DNA from 3 places in the Kitasatospora sp. NPDC088351 genome. Region 3 is predicted to be linked to each of the others. Evidence: riboswitches for the same ligand, from Rfam matches in the RefSeq annotation. Region 3 holds a riboswitch; each other region holds the start of a gene.

Region 1 (4,755 bases), on a different contig from region 3:
AGCGCAGTGCCGGGAAGCCCCTCCGCTTCCCGGCACTGCTGTCGGTCGGCATGGGCCGCGAGCCCGGCTTCGCTCCCGGCCCATGCCGACGGTGGAGCCCGATCAGTCCGCGAGCGGGAGGTAGACCCGGTTGCCCTGGGCGGCGAACTCCTCGGACTTGGCCTTCATGCCCGCCAGGGCCTCGGCGTCGAACTCGGTCTCCACGGCACTGGAGCCCTCGCCGTGCTCGGCCCGGATCTTTTGACTGATCTTCATCGAGCAGAACTTCGGGCCGCACATGGAACAGAAGTGGGCCGTCTTGGCGGGCTCCGCGGGGAGGGTCTCGTCGTGGAAGGCGCGGGCCGTCTCCGGGTCGAGGGCCAGGTTGAACTGGTCCTCCCAGCGGAACTCGAAGCGGGCGTCGGAGAGGGCGTCGTCCCAGGCCTGGGCGCCGGGGTGGCCCTTGGCGAGGTCGGCGGCGTGGGCGGCGATCTTGTAGGTGATGACGCCGGTCTTCACGTCGTCCCGGTTGGGCAGGCCCAGGTGCTCCTTGGGGGTGACGTAGCAGAGCATCGCGGTGCCCCACCAGGCGATCATCGCGGCGCCGATGCCCGAGGTGATGTGGTCGTAGCCGGGGGCGACATCGGTGGTCAGCGGGCCGAGGGTGTAGAACGGCGCCTCGTCGCAGATCTCCCGCTGGAGATCCATGTTCTCCTTGATCTTGTTCATCGGGACGTGGCCCGGGCCCTCGATCATCACCTGGACGTCCTTGGCCCGGGCGATCCGGCCGAGTTCGCCCAGCGTCCGGAGTTCGGCGAACTGCGCCTCGTCGTTGGCGTCGGCGATCGAACCGGGCCGCAGGCCGTCACCGAGCGAGAAGGTGACGTCGTAGCGGGCGAGGATGTCGCAGAGCTCCTCGAAGTTGGTGTGGAGGAAGTTCTCCCGGTGGTGCGCCAGACACCAGGCGGCCATGATCGAGCCGCCGCGCGAGACGATGCCGGTCTTGCGGCGGGCCGTCAGCGGGACGTACCGCAGCAGCACTCCGGCGTGGACGGTCATGTAGTCCACGCCCTGCTCGCACTGCTCGACGACGGTGTCGCGGTAGACGTCCCAGCTGAGGTCCTCGGCCTTGCCGTCGACCTTCTCCAGCGCCTGGTAGAGCGGCACGGTGCCGATCGGCACGGGGGAGTTTCGCAGGATCCACTCGCGGGTGGTGTGGATGTTGCGGCCGGTGGAGAGGTCCATCACGGTGTCCGCGCCCCAGCGGGTGGCCCAGGTCATCTTCTCCACCTCCTCCTCGATCGAGGAGGTGACGGCGGAGTTGCCGATATTGGCGTTGATCTTCACCAGGAAGTTGGTGCCGATGGCGGCCGGCTCGACCTCGGGGTGGTTCACGTTGACCGGGATGACGGCCCGGCCGCGCGCCACCTCGGAGCGGACGAACTCCGGCGCCAGGCCCTCGCGCAGGGCGACGAACTCCATCTCCGGGGTCACGATGCCGCGCTTGGCGTAGCCGAGCTGGGTGACTGCGGCGTCGCCGCGGCCGCGCAGGGGGCGGCGCGGGCGGCCGGGGAAGACGGCGTCCAGGTTCTTCAGGTTTCCGCCGCGCGGCGAGGTGTGCTTGATCCCGTCGTCCTCGGGGCGGGCCTCGCGGCCGTCGTACTCCTCGACGTCGCCGCGCTGGCGGATCCACGCGTCGCGCAGCGCGGGCAGGCCGCGCCGTACGTCGGGCTCGTACGCCGGGTCGGTGTACGGCCCGGAGGTGTCGTAGAGCGGGACGCTCTTCTCGTTGGTGAGCACGACCTCGCGGTACGGAACGCGCAGGTCGGGGCGGGACCCGTCGCGGTAGGCCTTGCGCCAGGCCGGGGTCGGATAGCCGGTGCCCGCGCTGCTGACGGCGGCGTTCTGGGCAGACTGCGGCTGTGCATCAAAAGTGGTCATCAGACCTTCAACTCCCTACGCCGGCATTACCCGGTCAGGTTCCTGCGGTCGGCGCAGCGTTCGGCACGTCCAGCGACGTCCCGGTCAGCGCCCTCTCAGCCCGGTGCTCCGAGCTCCCGTGTCCGCAGGCGGTATTGCCCGCGCATGACGTCCAACACCGTAGCGAGCCGATCGCGGCTGGTCCAGAGGGGGTCGGTGCCCGGCGATTCGGCCGGCGGGCCCACCGGGGGAGCCCGGCCCGGCAGACTGGCAGTCACACGGGCAGGCGACGAGGGAGGCCGTAGTGGTCGGAAGCACAGGGCGGGTCACCGGTCCGGTCGGAGCCGGTCTGGTCGGCGAGGTGATGGTGCACGTCAGGGAGCGCCAGGGGACGGAGGCCTTCCTGGCCTACCTCGCCGTACCGGGCGACCGGCTGTCGGTCGGCACACCGGTGGTGGTGGTCGAGTACCACCCGCCCCGGACCGTCTATGTGGCACCGGTCTTCCCGTGACACGCTTGTGACAGCCCGTCACGTCACTTCCCTTTCCTTCGAGTTGCCCTGAGCGGACAATCCGAACCGGCGCATCTCATGCGCCGGAAGGGGGAGTTGAACCATGGTGCTCATCATCGCGGGGGCCGTCGTCGCCGCGCTGGTCTTCGGGATCACGCTCTTCAAACTCATGTGGCGGGTGGCGGAGCCCAACGAGGCTCTGATCATCTCCGGCTCCCGGCACCGGACCGAGGGGGTCGGCGACGGTCTGGGCTTCCGGATCGTCACCGGCCGCGGGACCTTCGTCACGCCGGGTCTCCAGGGTGTCCGCCGGCTCTCACTGGACCTCAACGAGGCCGAGCTGAACGTCGAATGCGTCACCTCACAGGGCATCCCGGTCCACGTCAAAGGCGTGGTGATCTTCAAGGTCGGCGACGACGAGGTCTCCATCGCCAATGCCGCCCGGCGCTTTCTCGACCAGCAGAAGCTGATCAGCCAGCGCGTCCACAACGTCTTCGCCGGCCACCTGCGCTCGATCGTCGGCGGGCTCACCGTCGAGGACATGATCAGGGACCGCGAGCGGCTCACCGGGGAGACCAGGGCCGCCTCCGGGCTGGAGATGGAGAAGCTCGGGCTGATCATCGACACCCTGCAGATCCAGGAGATCATCGACCCCACCGGCTACATCAAGAACCTCGCCATCCCGCACGCCGCCGCCGTCCAGCGGGACGCCCGGATCGCCCAGGCCGAGGCCGACCGGATGGCCACCGAGGCGGAGCAGGAGGCCGCCGCGCGCAAGGCCGAGGCCACCCGCAACAGCCAGATCCAGCAGTCCGCCTACCAGGCCGAACGGGACACCGCCAACGCCCGCGCCGAGCAGGCCGGACCGCTCGCCCAGGCCGCCGCCCGGCAGGAGGTGGTCGTCCAGGAGACCAAGGTCGCCGAGCTGGAGGCCCGCCGCAAGGAGCAGCAGCTGCAGATCGACGTCCGCAAGCCGGCCGACGCCAAGGCGTACGAGACCCGCACCAGGGCCGAGGCCGACCGCGACGCCCGGATCTCCGCCGCCCAGGCGCAGGCCCAGGAGACCGAGCTGAAGGCGGCGGCCGAGGCCGGCCAGGTCAAGATCGCCGCCGCGGCCGCCGCGGAGGCCACCAAGCTGCGCGGGCTCGCCTCCGCCGAGGCGACCAGGGCCACCGGGGAGGCGGAGGCCGCCTCCGCCGAGGCCCGCGGTCTGGCGGACGCTGAGGCGACCCGGGCGATCGGGCTCGCCAAGGCCGAGGGCATCCGGGCCCGGGCCGCCGCCCTCTCGGAGAACCAGGAGGCCGTGGTGGCACAGGAGTTGGCGGAGAAGTGGCCGGACATCGTGCTGGCCGCCGCCGAGTCCTTCGGCAATGTCGAGCACATGATCCTGCTGAACGGCGCCGACGGGGTTGGCGAGCTGTTCGCCAAGGCCCTCACCATGGGCGGCACCGGCCTCGGCCTCGCCCGGCAGCTGCTCACCACCATGCACGGTCCGGAACAGCCGGCGGCTCCGGCGCCGGGGCCGGAACCGGGGCCGGTCCAGCAGGTGCCGATCGAGGACCGCGCGGTGACGGAGGCCCGGGTCCGACGGTCGGCGGACGACAGCTGACGGATGACAGGTAACGGATGACAACTTTCAACATTCGTTTTCTGTTATCTGTTATCTGTTAGTTGTCGGTTGTCCGCCGCCACCAGAACGACCGGCGCCCGCACCCCACGCAGGGGGTACGGGCGTCCGGGGTCCGTACGGGTCAGCTCTTGGCGGCCTTCTTCACCAGGATCACCACGGCGGCGGCGATGCCGACCACCACCAGCAGCTTGATGACCACGCTCAGCAGGGCGCCGACGACGCCGAACACGAACCCCACGATGTTCCAGGCCAGGATCAGCACCAGCACCGGGACGACGATGTTGCGCACCCAGGAGGGCAGCGACTTCCAGAACTCAGCCATGTCCGTTCCTTCTCTCCCCTCGGGGCCGGCTGCCGTCCGGTGCCGCATCCCGTTTGCTTTCGATACTTCGATCGTACGGGGCCGCAAGTGCCGGAACGAGAGCCAACGGCCCGGAGAGAACCCCGAGATCACCCCGACTCCGACCCCCGGGGGCTCCCCTGAGGATCAGACCGGCCAGGAGGATCAGACCGGCCACGTCTCGCCACGCCAGGCGGCGTCCCAGAACATCCACTCGTAGCGCGAGGTGGTGGTGAAGTGCTCGACCACCCGGCGGCGCTCCGCCGGGGAGATCTCCTCGCCGAGCCGGTCGGTGAGCGCCAGCACCCGCCGCACCACGGCCTGGAACGTCTCGTCCCCGTAGGTCGCGATCCACTTCGCGTAGAGCGGGTCGGG
Region 2 (4,755 bases), on a different contig from region 3:
GGCGCAGCCGGCCCCGCAGCGGCAGGCCGCGCTCGAACAGGAACACCCTCGGGTACTGCGGCGCGGTGGCGGCCACCCGGGCGAGCGCCAGCGCGGAGAAGCTCATGATCCGGGCCTGCGGGCGGCCGTCCGCGGGGTCTCCGGTGATCTTGAACCGGTCCAGCATCCGCAGGAGCTCGGCCTCCACCCGGCCCCGGAAACGGACCGGGTGCTTGGTCTCGATCGCCAGGTCCACCGGGCGTCCGCAGTCCGCGACCAGCTCCAGCAGGCTCTCCAGCCGCAGAACGCCCCGCAGCTCCGGGTCCGCGCTCGGTGCGCCCGTCTTCCAGGCGCCGAAGTCGTGCGCCTCCAGCTCGGCCAGCGTCATCGCGGACACCGTGCCGCGGCCGTCCGAGACCCGGCCGATCCTGCGGTCGTGCACACAGACCAGATGCCCGTCGGCCGTGACCCGGACATCGCACTCGACCGCGTCGGCGCCCTCGGTGAGCGCCCGCCGGTAGGCGGCGAGCGTGTGCTCGGGCAGTGCGTACGAGGATCCGCGGTGGGCGATCACCTGGACGGACGGCGCGGTGCGCGCCGCCGCCGGGGGGAGGTCGGGGCTGGTCACACGTCCCACGATAGGCGGCGGAAGTGACGCGAAAACGAAGACGGCCCCAACCTGAGGGGCCGTCTTCGCGTGGGGGGGCGGATCAGTCCCGCGCGTCCCGGCGGGTCAGCGGGGTGAGCGCCCAGGTGGCCAGGGCCGGCACCAGGAAGCCGAACAGCGAGGCCGAGGTCCACTCCTGCGGGGTGAAGTGCAGCGCCTCCTGGACGGAGGTCCAGAAGTCCGTCCACCAGCCGGCGATCGCGGTCGGCGCGATCAGCTGGTAGACGACGAAGCCCAGCGCCCACGGCAGCAGCATCAGCCGGCGGGACGGCGCGTCGGCGGAGAGGTTCCAGCCGCGCCGGCCGGCGCCGAGGAAGTAGTCGACCGCCAGCACCGCGAACATCGGCACGAACACCGAGCCGATCAGGCCCAGGAAGGCGTAGTAGGAGTCGGTGAACTCGGTGATCTGCAGAGCCAGCACCGTGATCAGCAGCCCGGTCCCGCCGGTCAGCACCCGGCGGTCCACCCTGGGCAGCAGGTTGTGGACGGACATCGCGGTCGAGTACACGTTGGCGAAGGACTGGTCCGTCTCGCGCAGGACCAGCACCAGCAGGAACGCCCAGCCGGCCCAGACGCCCAGGAAGGAGTCGAAGATCCGGTCCGGGTCGCCGCCGGACTGCAGCAGCGCGATCAGGCCCAGCACGTAGCACCAGACCTGGGCGACGGTGTAGCCGGAGAAGCTGCCCCAGAACGCGGCGCGCGGGGTGCGCGAGTGCCGGGTGTAGTCGGCGGCCAGCGGCACGAAGGAGATCGACACCGCGATCATCGCGTCGGTGGCCTTCAGGAAGCCGTGCCAGTTGCCCGCGCCCGGGTCCGGCACGCCGTGCCGGCCCAGCTGGACGGTGAAGTACACCATCGCGACCGCGACCGCCCCGGCGACGAACCGCCGCAGCACCGCGATCGAGCCCAGCGGCCAGATGGTCAGCGCGGTGGTCAGCGCGCCCGCCAGCAGGACGAAGGCCCAGCGGTAGCCCTCGGTGTGGACGACGGTCTGCGCGCCCATCGCGATCACCAGCAGCTCGTACACGCCCCAGCCGACGCACTGGACGATGTTCAGCACCGTCGGCACGTACGAGAGCTTCGTCCCGAACAGCCCGCGCAGGTTCGCCATCGCCGGTGCGCCGGTACGGGCCCCGATCAGGGCGGCCACACCGAGCATCGCGGTGCCGACCACGGTCCCGGCCGCGATCGCGGTCACGGCGGCGGCCAGGGAGAGCTCGCTGCCCCGCGCGCCCAGCACGGTGGCGGCGGTGGTGAAGCCGATCAGGCTGACGCCGAGGTTCATCCAGAGCGCGAAGTGGTCGCGGAAGCGGAGCGTGCGCGGCGGCTCGGTGTCCAGGACGAGCGGCGCCTCGACCCGCTCGGACCGGTCCGGCCGGTCCAGGACGGCGGTGGCCGCGGCGGCGCCGGTCGCGGTGGGGGAGCCGGGCACGGCGGAACCGGGCGCGGGGGGACCGGCGTCGGAGTGAACGGTCGTGGACGGTTCGGAGAAACCCTTGGACGCGGGCGCGCCCGAAGAAGAGGATGGCGAAGCAGGCGGCATGGCCGATACTCCCTACGCCGGCATTACCCGGACAGGTTCCGGCGGTCAGCGCCCCCTCGACGGTCCGCCCACGGACGTCGTGGCGTACGGTCGACCAGCGCACTCTCAGCCTGGGAAGGTCCAAGCTCCCGCGTGTCAGTTGTGAGCGACAGGCTAACCGGCACGGGGGTGAACGCCAAGGCCAGGCGCTGGGCGCCCCGGCCGCGAGGGACATCCGGCGGCGGTGGGCGAGCGGCCGGTGGGGGTGGTGGTTCGGGGGCGTTCGGCCGGGTTTCCGGACGGGGCCGTCGGGCCTGGCTAAGGATTCTTATGACTTCTTCAGAAGGGTCCTTACGGCAATCGAATCGAGTGTGCGAAAAACTATGCTTCTTGGTCCTGTCAGCTATGGAGGTCGTCCGTGAGCACCGAGCGCGAGGTTGGGTCCACCGGGCCGCAGGGGGAACAGCCCTCCGGCGGCCAGGGGGTGGTGGGTCCCGCTCATGACGGTCCGGCGCAGCAGTCCGCGTCCGCCGCTGCCACCCCCGCACAGGCGCCCGCCGACCGGACCACCACCGACGTGGCACCGGCGGTGCCCGCCGCGCCCGCCGCTCCGGCGGCCGGCGGATCCACGCCGACGCTGGCGTTCAGCAAGATCAGCGCCCCGGCGCCGGCCGAGGCACCCGCCGCGGCCGCGGCTGCCGACGCTCCCGTGTCCGCGCCCGCCCCGGTCGAGGCCGGCCACCCCGGCCCGGGGTACATCGACGCCCCGCCGCCGGTCGTGCCGCCCGCCCCGGCGGGGCCGCCGGCCGCGCCCGCCCTGGCGCTCGCCGAGGCACCGGCCCTGCCGACGGCGCCCGTCGCGCCCGCCGTCAACCCGTACGCCACCACGGGCGCCCCGGCCGCCGCGGCGCACGACCCGTACGGTGCCCCGCCCGCCGCGGCCCACGACCCGTACGGCGCCCCGGCGGGCCCGCCCGCGCAGCAGCACCCCTTCGGCGCGGGCCAGCCGCTCGGCGGCTGGGGCCCGCACGACTCCTCGGCCGGCGGCGCCGGCGGTCCCGGCCACCCCGGCGGCCCGCTCGGCTACCCGCCCGAGTACCCCGGTACGTCCGGCCCCGGCGGTCCGCGCAAGAAGCGCGGCGGCCTGGTCGCCCTGATCGCCGCCGTCGCCCTGGTCGCCGGTGTGGCCGGCGGCGCGCTCGGCGTGACCATCGCCGACCGCAACGACAACAGCGCCAGCTCCGCGAACGACCGCCGCAGCACCACCGTGCAGGCCAACAGCCCGGAGAAGAACGAGCCCGCCCCCGGCTCCGTCGCCGGCATCGCGCAGAAGGCGCTGCCCAGCGTCGTCACCATCAAGGCGCAGGGCAACGGCGAGTCCGGCACCGGCACCGGCTTCGTCTTCGACACCGAGGGCCACATCCTCACCAACAACCACGTGGTGGCGCCCGCCTCCAACGGCGGCAAACTGACCGTCAAGTTCGCCGACGGCAGCTCCTACAACGCCTCCGTGCTCGGCCGCGCCGAGGGCTACGACGTGGCCGTGGTCAAGCTGGACAACCCCCCGAAGGGGGACAAGCTGACCCCGCTTCCGCTGGCCGACTCCGACAAGGTCAACGTCGGCGACTCCACCATCGCCATCGGTGCCCCGTACGGCCTGGAGTCCACCGTCACCACCGGCATCATCAGCGCGAAGGACCGCCCGGTCGCCTCCGGCGACGAGACCGGCGCCCAGTCCTCGTACATGAACGCCCTGCAGACCGACGCCTCGATCAACCCCGGCAACTCCGGCGGCCCGCTGCTCGACTCCAGCGGCGCGGTGGTCGGCATCAACTCGGCGATCCAGTCCAACGCCTCCAGCACCGGCCGGGCCGGCAGCATCGGCCTCGGCTTCGCCATCCCGATCAACCAGGCCAAGTGGGTCGCCGAGACCCTGATCAAGACCGGCAAGCCCGTCTACGCCAAGCTCGACGTCCTCCGCAACGACGACTACAAGGGCGACGGCGCACAGATCCAGACCCGCGACATCCAGGGCACCCCGGCCGTCACCCCCGGCGGCGCGGCCGACAAGGCGGGCCTCAAGCCCGGCGACGTCATCACCAAGCTCGGCGGCAGCCCGATCGAGAACGGCCCCGCCCTGGTCAGCAAGATCTGGACGCACAAGCCCGGCGAGACCGTCGACGTCGAGTACACCCGCAACGGCCAGACCTTCAACACCAAGGTCACCCTCACCGAGCGCGTCGGCGACTGACCCCGTCCCCGAAACCCTGTGCACCGAACCCCGCCGGACCCGTTAGGCTGACCTCCGCCTGGAGAGCTGCCCGAGCGGCCTAAGGGAACAGTCTTGAAAACTGTCGTGGCGTGACCCGTCACCGTGGGTTCGAATCCCACGCTCTCCGCTGGTAGGAGAAACCGCCTGCTCAGGGCGGGTGTTGGCCCCAGGCCGACACCCGCCCTTCGCGTTTTCCACCGGGGTGGAGGCGGTGGGCCGACCGTGGGCCGGGGGTGGTGGGTTCACCTGAACGGGGGGTTTGGGGTGGGGGCGTCCTTGTGGGTGCGGCGAGGGGGCGTGTGCCGGGGGTAAGGG
Region 3 (4,755 bases):
TCGCCTGGGCGCGGCGCTTCACCTCGGTGCCGCGGTTCTCACACAGCGCCTGGATGGGGCTGCCGGGCAGCGACGGGTCCTCGGTGAAGAGCCACTCCAGGATCTCCATGTCGTTGTACCCGCAGTCGCGCAGGACGGTCAGGGTGCCCGACAGGTGCTTGACCAGGCCCTGGCCGTCGATGAACGCGGCAGGCACCTGCAGCGACTTGTTCGGGCCGCGCCGGACCGCGATCAGCCCGCCGCTGCGGACCAGGTCGCGGACCTCGGTGACCCGCACGCCCCACTGCTCCGAGATGTCGGGCAGGTACATCCACTCGGAAACGAGGGTTTCAATCTTGCTTTCGATCTCACTCACGCCACCAGACTGCCACCTCCACGGCCCGCCGCGCACCACTCACCACCCGCCGCACACCCGTCACAGGTCCGTCGAGCACCGGGCGGCCGCCTGCGGGCCCCGCCGCGCTACCCGGCGAGCGCCGACTTCAGCGGCACCGCGGGGTCCGCCGCCAGGGCCGGGTCCAGCGCCGTACCGCGCTCGATCAGCCGGCGGCCCTGGGCGAGGTCGCGCGGACGGTCCACCGCGAGCAGGGCGCGCGGCACACCGTCGCGCAGCCAGAGCACCGACCAGGACGGCTCCCCGGGTGAACCGCGCCACAGCGGCTCGTCACCGGCCCCGTGCCGCCCGGCGTACTGGACCATGCGGCCGAACTGCTCCGACCAGAAGTACGGCACCGGATCGTAGGGCGCCTGCGCGCCGAGGACGGCGGCGGCCGCCGCCGCGCCGGACTGCAGCGCGTGGTCCCAGTGCTGGACGGCCAGCCGGACGCCGGAGCGCGCCGACGGATAGCTGACGCAGTCCCCCGCGGCGAAGACGCCGGGCAGGCTGGTGCGCAGCCGCTCGTCCACCAGGACGGCACCGGCCGCGTCCAGTTCGACGCCGGAGCCGGCCAGCCAGCCGGTGGCCGGCCGGGCGCCGATCCCGACCAGCACCTCGTCGGCCGGCAGGTGCGAGCCGTCCGCCAGCAGCACCGCGCCGGGCTCCACCGCCGCGACCCCGACGCCGCAGCGCAGGTCCACCCCGGCCTCGGCGTACCAGGCGGCCATCGCCCGGCCGATCCCGGCGGGCAGCGCGCCGGGGACGGGCGCCGGGCCCATCTCGACGACCGTGACCTCGCACCCCGCCGCCCGGGCGGCGGTGGACACCTCGGCGCCGATCCAGCCCGCACCGACCAGCACCAGGCGCAGGCCCGGCCGGAGCAGGGCACGCAGCGCCAGCGCGTCGTCCAGGGTGTGCAGCAGGTGCGCGCGCTCGGCGCCGGGCAGGGCCCGCGGGGCGGCACCGGTGGCGATCACCAGCGTGCCGTACGGCAGATCGCCGGCGTCGGTGTGCAGCACCCCGGGGGTGAGGCCGGTGGCGCGGCGGCCGGTGAGCAGTTCGACGCCCAGGTCCGCGAAGTCGAGGTCGAGGGTGGTGGCATCGGCCTTGCCGAGCAGCACCTCCTTGGAGAGCGGCGGCCGGTCGTACGGCGCGTGGGGCTCCTCGCCGACCAGCACGATCCGCCCCCGCCAGCCGCCCTGCCGCAGCCCCGCGGCGCACTGCGCCCCGGCCAGCCCGGCCCCGACCACGACCACCTGATCCGTCCCGCTCAGCTCTGCCACGCCGTCACTGTACTCAGCGGCGGCCGTCCGTCCGGGCCCCACCCGGGCTCGGGTCCACCCCTCGTACGCGCCTTCGGCCGGGGCGGGACGCGGAGTTAAGGTGGTGGCACCAATTCACGGGAGCCCGGCGGACCGGGCTGAGAGGCGGGCTGACACGGCCTGCGACCGTCCGAACCTGATCCGGGTCATACCGGCGAAGGGAGAGCAGCGACTTTGACACGCTTGGCCAAGGGCGCGCATGCCGACGTCCTGGTGATCGGCGGGGGCATCATCGGCCTCGCCGTCGCCTGGCGCGCGGCCCGGCGCGGGCTGGGGAACATCGTGGTGATCGACCCGGCGCACGGCGGCGGCGCCGCCCGGGTCGCGGCCGGCATGCTCGCCCCCGTCACCGAACTCCAGTACGGCGAGGAGCCGTTGCTCCGCCTCGGGATGGCATCCAACGAGCGCTATGCCGCCTTCGCCGCCGAACTCACCGAGGCGAGCGGCGGCCAGGACACCGGCTACCGCCAGTGCGGCACCGTCGCCGTCGCCCTGGACTCCGACGACCGCGCGGAACTGCGTGAACTGCACGCCTTCCACCAGCGGCTCGGCCTGGACTCGCACTGGCTCACCGGCCGCGAGGCCCGCAGGCTCGAACCCATGCTCGCCCCCGGCGTCCGGGGCGGTCTGCACGTCACCGACGACCACCAGGTGGACGGCCGCCGGCTGGTCAGGGCGCTGGTCCTCGCCTGCGAGCGGGCCGGCGTCCTGCTGCACCGCGCAGAGGCCACCGAACTGCTGGTCGAGAACGACCGCGCGGTCGGCGCCCGGCTGGACACACTGGAGACCGTCACCGCCGACCGAATCGTGCTCGCCGCCGGTCCGCACAGCCACCGGCTGCCCGGCCTGCCCGAGGGCGTGCTCCCCGCGATCCGCCCGGTGAAGGGGCAGATCCTGCGGCTGCGGGTGCCCGAGCCGTACCGGCCGTTCCTCTCCCGCAACGTGCGCGCGGTGGTGCGCGGCCGGCACCTCTATCTGGTGCCCCGGGAGAACGGCGAGCTGGTGATCGGTGCCACCAGCGAGGAGCAGGGGTACGACACCACCGTCACCGCCGGCGGGGTGTACGAGCTGCTGCGCGACGCGCACGAGCTCGTCCCCGGCATCACCGAGCTGCCCCTGGTGGAGACCTCCGCCGGACTGCGCCCCGGCTCCCCGGACAACGCCCCGCTGATCGGTCCGACCGCCCTGCCCGGCCTCGTCGCCGCCACCGGCCACTACCGCAACGGCGTGCTGCTCACCCCGGTGACGGCCGATCTGGTCGCCGAGTACCTGGCCACCGGCGAGACGCCCGCCCTGGCGGCGCCGTTCACCCCCACCCGCTTCTCCCCCGCCCGCTCCACCACGAAGGCCCCCGCATGAGCGAGATCGCACTGACCGTCAACGGCGAGCCCCGGCAGGTGCCCGCCACCACCACCCTCGCCGAGGTGGTGGCCGCGCTGAGCGCCGCCAACTCCGGCGTCGCCGCCGCGCTCAACGAGACCGTGGTGCCGCGTGGTTCGTGGCCGCGGACCCGGCTCGCCGCGGGTGACCGGATCGAGATCCTCACCGCCGTCCAGGGAGGCTGACCATGGCGGACGACCTGCTGGACATCGCCGGGACCACGTTCGGCTCCCGGCTGATCATGGGCACCGGTGGCGCGCCCAGCCTGGAGATCCTGGAGCAGGCGCTGCGGGTCTCCGGCACCGAGCTCACCACGGTGGCGATGCGCCGGGTCGACGCCACCACCCAGGGCTCCGTCCTGGACGTGCTGGTCCGCAACGGCATCCGGGTGCTGCCCAACACGGCCGGCTGCTTCACGGCCGGCGAGGCGGTGCTGACCGCCCGGCTGGCCCGCGAGGCGCTCGGCACCGACTGGGTGAAGCTGGAGGTCATCGCGGACGAGCGGACCCTGCTGCCCGATCCGATCGAGCTGCTGGACGCCGCCGAGACCCTGGTCGACGACGGCTTCACCGTGCTGCCCTACACCAACGACGACCCGGTGCTGGCACGGAAGCTGGAGGACGTCGGCTGCGCGGCGATCATGCCGCTGGGCTCCCCGATCGGCTCCGGCCTGGGCATCCGCAACCCGCACAACTTCCAGCTGATCGTGGAGAGCGCCCGGGTCCCGGTGATCCTGGACGCGGGCGCCGGCACCGCCTCGGACGTGGCGCTGGCGATGGAGCTGGGCTGCGCCGCGGTGATGCTGGCCTCGGCGGTGACCCGCGCCCAGGACCCGGTGCTGATGGCCGACGCGATGCGGCACGCCGCCGAGGCCGGCCGGCTGGCGTACCGGGCGGGCCGGATCCCGCGCCGCTTCCACGCCGAGGCCTCCTCGGCCATGGCCGGCCGGGCCGACCTGGACACCCGCGAGCACCCGGCGTTCTGACCCGGGCGCGCCGGGGCGTGTCACAAGCCGGGCACAGAGGCCCCGGGCGCGGTGTCGCCCGGGGTCCCGCCCCTGCCCGCGCCACTAGAATCACCGGGTGGACATGGCATTGCACGACCCGCTGATCGGTACCCTGCTCGACGGCCGGTACCGGGTCGAGCAGCGCATCGCGGCCGGCGGGATGTCCACCGTGTACCGGGGTACCGACACCAGGCTCGACCGGGTCGTGGCCCTCAAGGTGATGCACCCCTCGCTCGCCGGGGACGACGGCTTCACCGGCCGGTTCATCCGCGAGGCCAAGGCGGTGGCCCGGCTGGCGCACCCCAATGTGGTCAACGTCTTCGACCAGGGCGCGGACGGCGGCACCGTCTTCCTCGCGATGGAGTACGTGCCCGGCCGCACCCTGCGCGACCTGCTGCGCGACCGCGGCGCGCTCTCCATCCGGGCCGCCCTGGACATCCTGGAGCCGGTGCTGGCCGCGCTCGGCGCCGCCCACCGGGCCGGTCTGGTCCACCGGGACGTCAAGCCGGAGAACGTGCTGATCACCGACGACGGCCTGGTCAAGGTCGCCGACTTCGGCCTGGTCCGGGTGCTGAACACCGCCGACGGCGCGGCCACCTCCACCACCGCGACCGCCGGCACCGTCCTGGGCACCGTCTCCTACCTGGCCCCCGAACAGATCCGCCCCGGCG

What was found. Region 3 has a riboswitch for thiamine pyrophosphate ahead of thiO (glycine oxidase ThiO). Riboswitches for the same ligand answer to the same signal wherever they lie in the genome.
Region 1: another riboswitch for thiamine pyrophosphate. It lies ahead of thiC (phosphomethylpyrimidine synthase ThiC); the one in region 3 lies ahead of thiO (glycine oxidase ThiO).
Region 2: another riboswitch for thiamine pyrophosphate. It lies ahead of AB0P06_RS00375 (cytosine permease); the one in region 3 lies ahead of thiO (glycine oxidase ThiO).

Annotation. Positions count from the first base shown of each region.
Region 1 is NZ_JBFBIL010000075.1:18,755-23,509, reverse strand. Features, by position in the region: gene thiC (phosphomethylpyrimidine synthase ThiC) at 103-1,920, opposite strand; TPP riboswitch at 1,916-2,050, opposite strand; gene AB0P06_RS33060 (hypothetical protein) at 2,204-2,410, shown strand; gene AB0P06_RS33055 (SPFH domain-containing protein) at 2,514-4,019, shown strand; gene AB0P06_RS33050 (DUF5326 family protein) at 4,162-4,362, opposite strand; gene tenA (thiaminase II) at 4,546-4,755, opposite strand, start outside.
Region 2 is NZ_JBFBIL010000001.1:92,022-96,776, forward strand. Features, by position in the region: gene AB0P06_RS00370 (glycerophosphodiester phosphodiesterase family protein) at 1-607, opposite strand, end outside; gene AB0P06_RS00375 (cytosine permease) at 690-2,078, opposite strand; TPP riboswitch at 2,182-2,331, opposite strand; gene AB0P06_RS00380 (trypsin-like peptidase domain-containing protein) at 2,587-4,419, shown strand; tRNA gene AB0P06_RS00385 (tRNA-Ser) at 4,480-4,567, shown strand.
Region 3 is NZ_JBFBIL010000013.1:35,487-40,241, reverse strand. Features, by position in the region: gene AB0P06_RS12915 (Rv2175c family DNA-binding protein) at 1-355, opposite strand, end outside; gene AB0P06_RS12910 (FAD-dependent oxidoreductase) at 463-1,659, opposite strand; TPP riboswitch at 1,766-1,878, shown strand; gene thiO (glycine oxidase ThiO) at 1,873-3,057, shown strand; gene thiS (sulfur carrier protein ThiS) at 3,054-3,263, shown strand; gene AB0P06_RS12895 (thiazole synthase) at 3,266-4,063, shown strand; gene pknB (Stk1 family PASTA domain-containing Ser/Thr kinase) at 4,167-4,755, shown strand, end outside.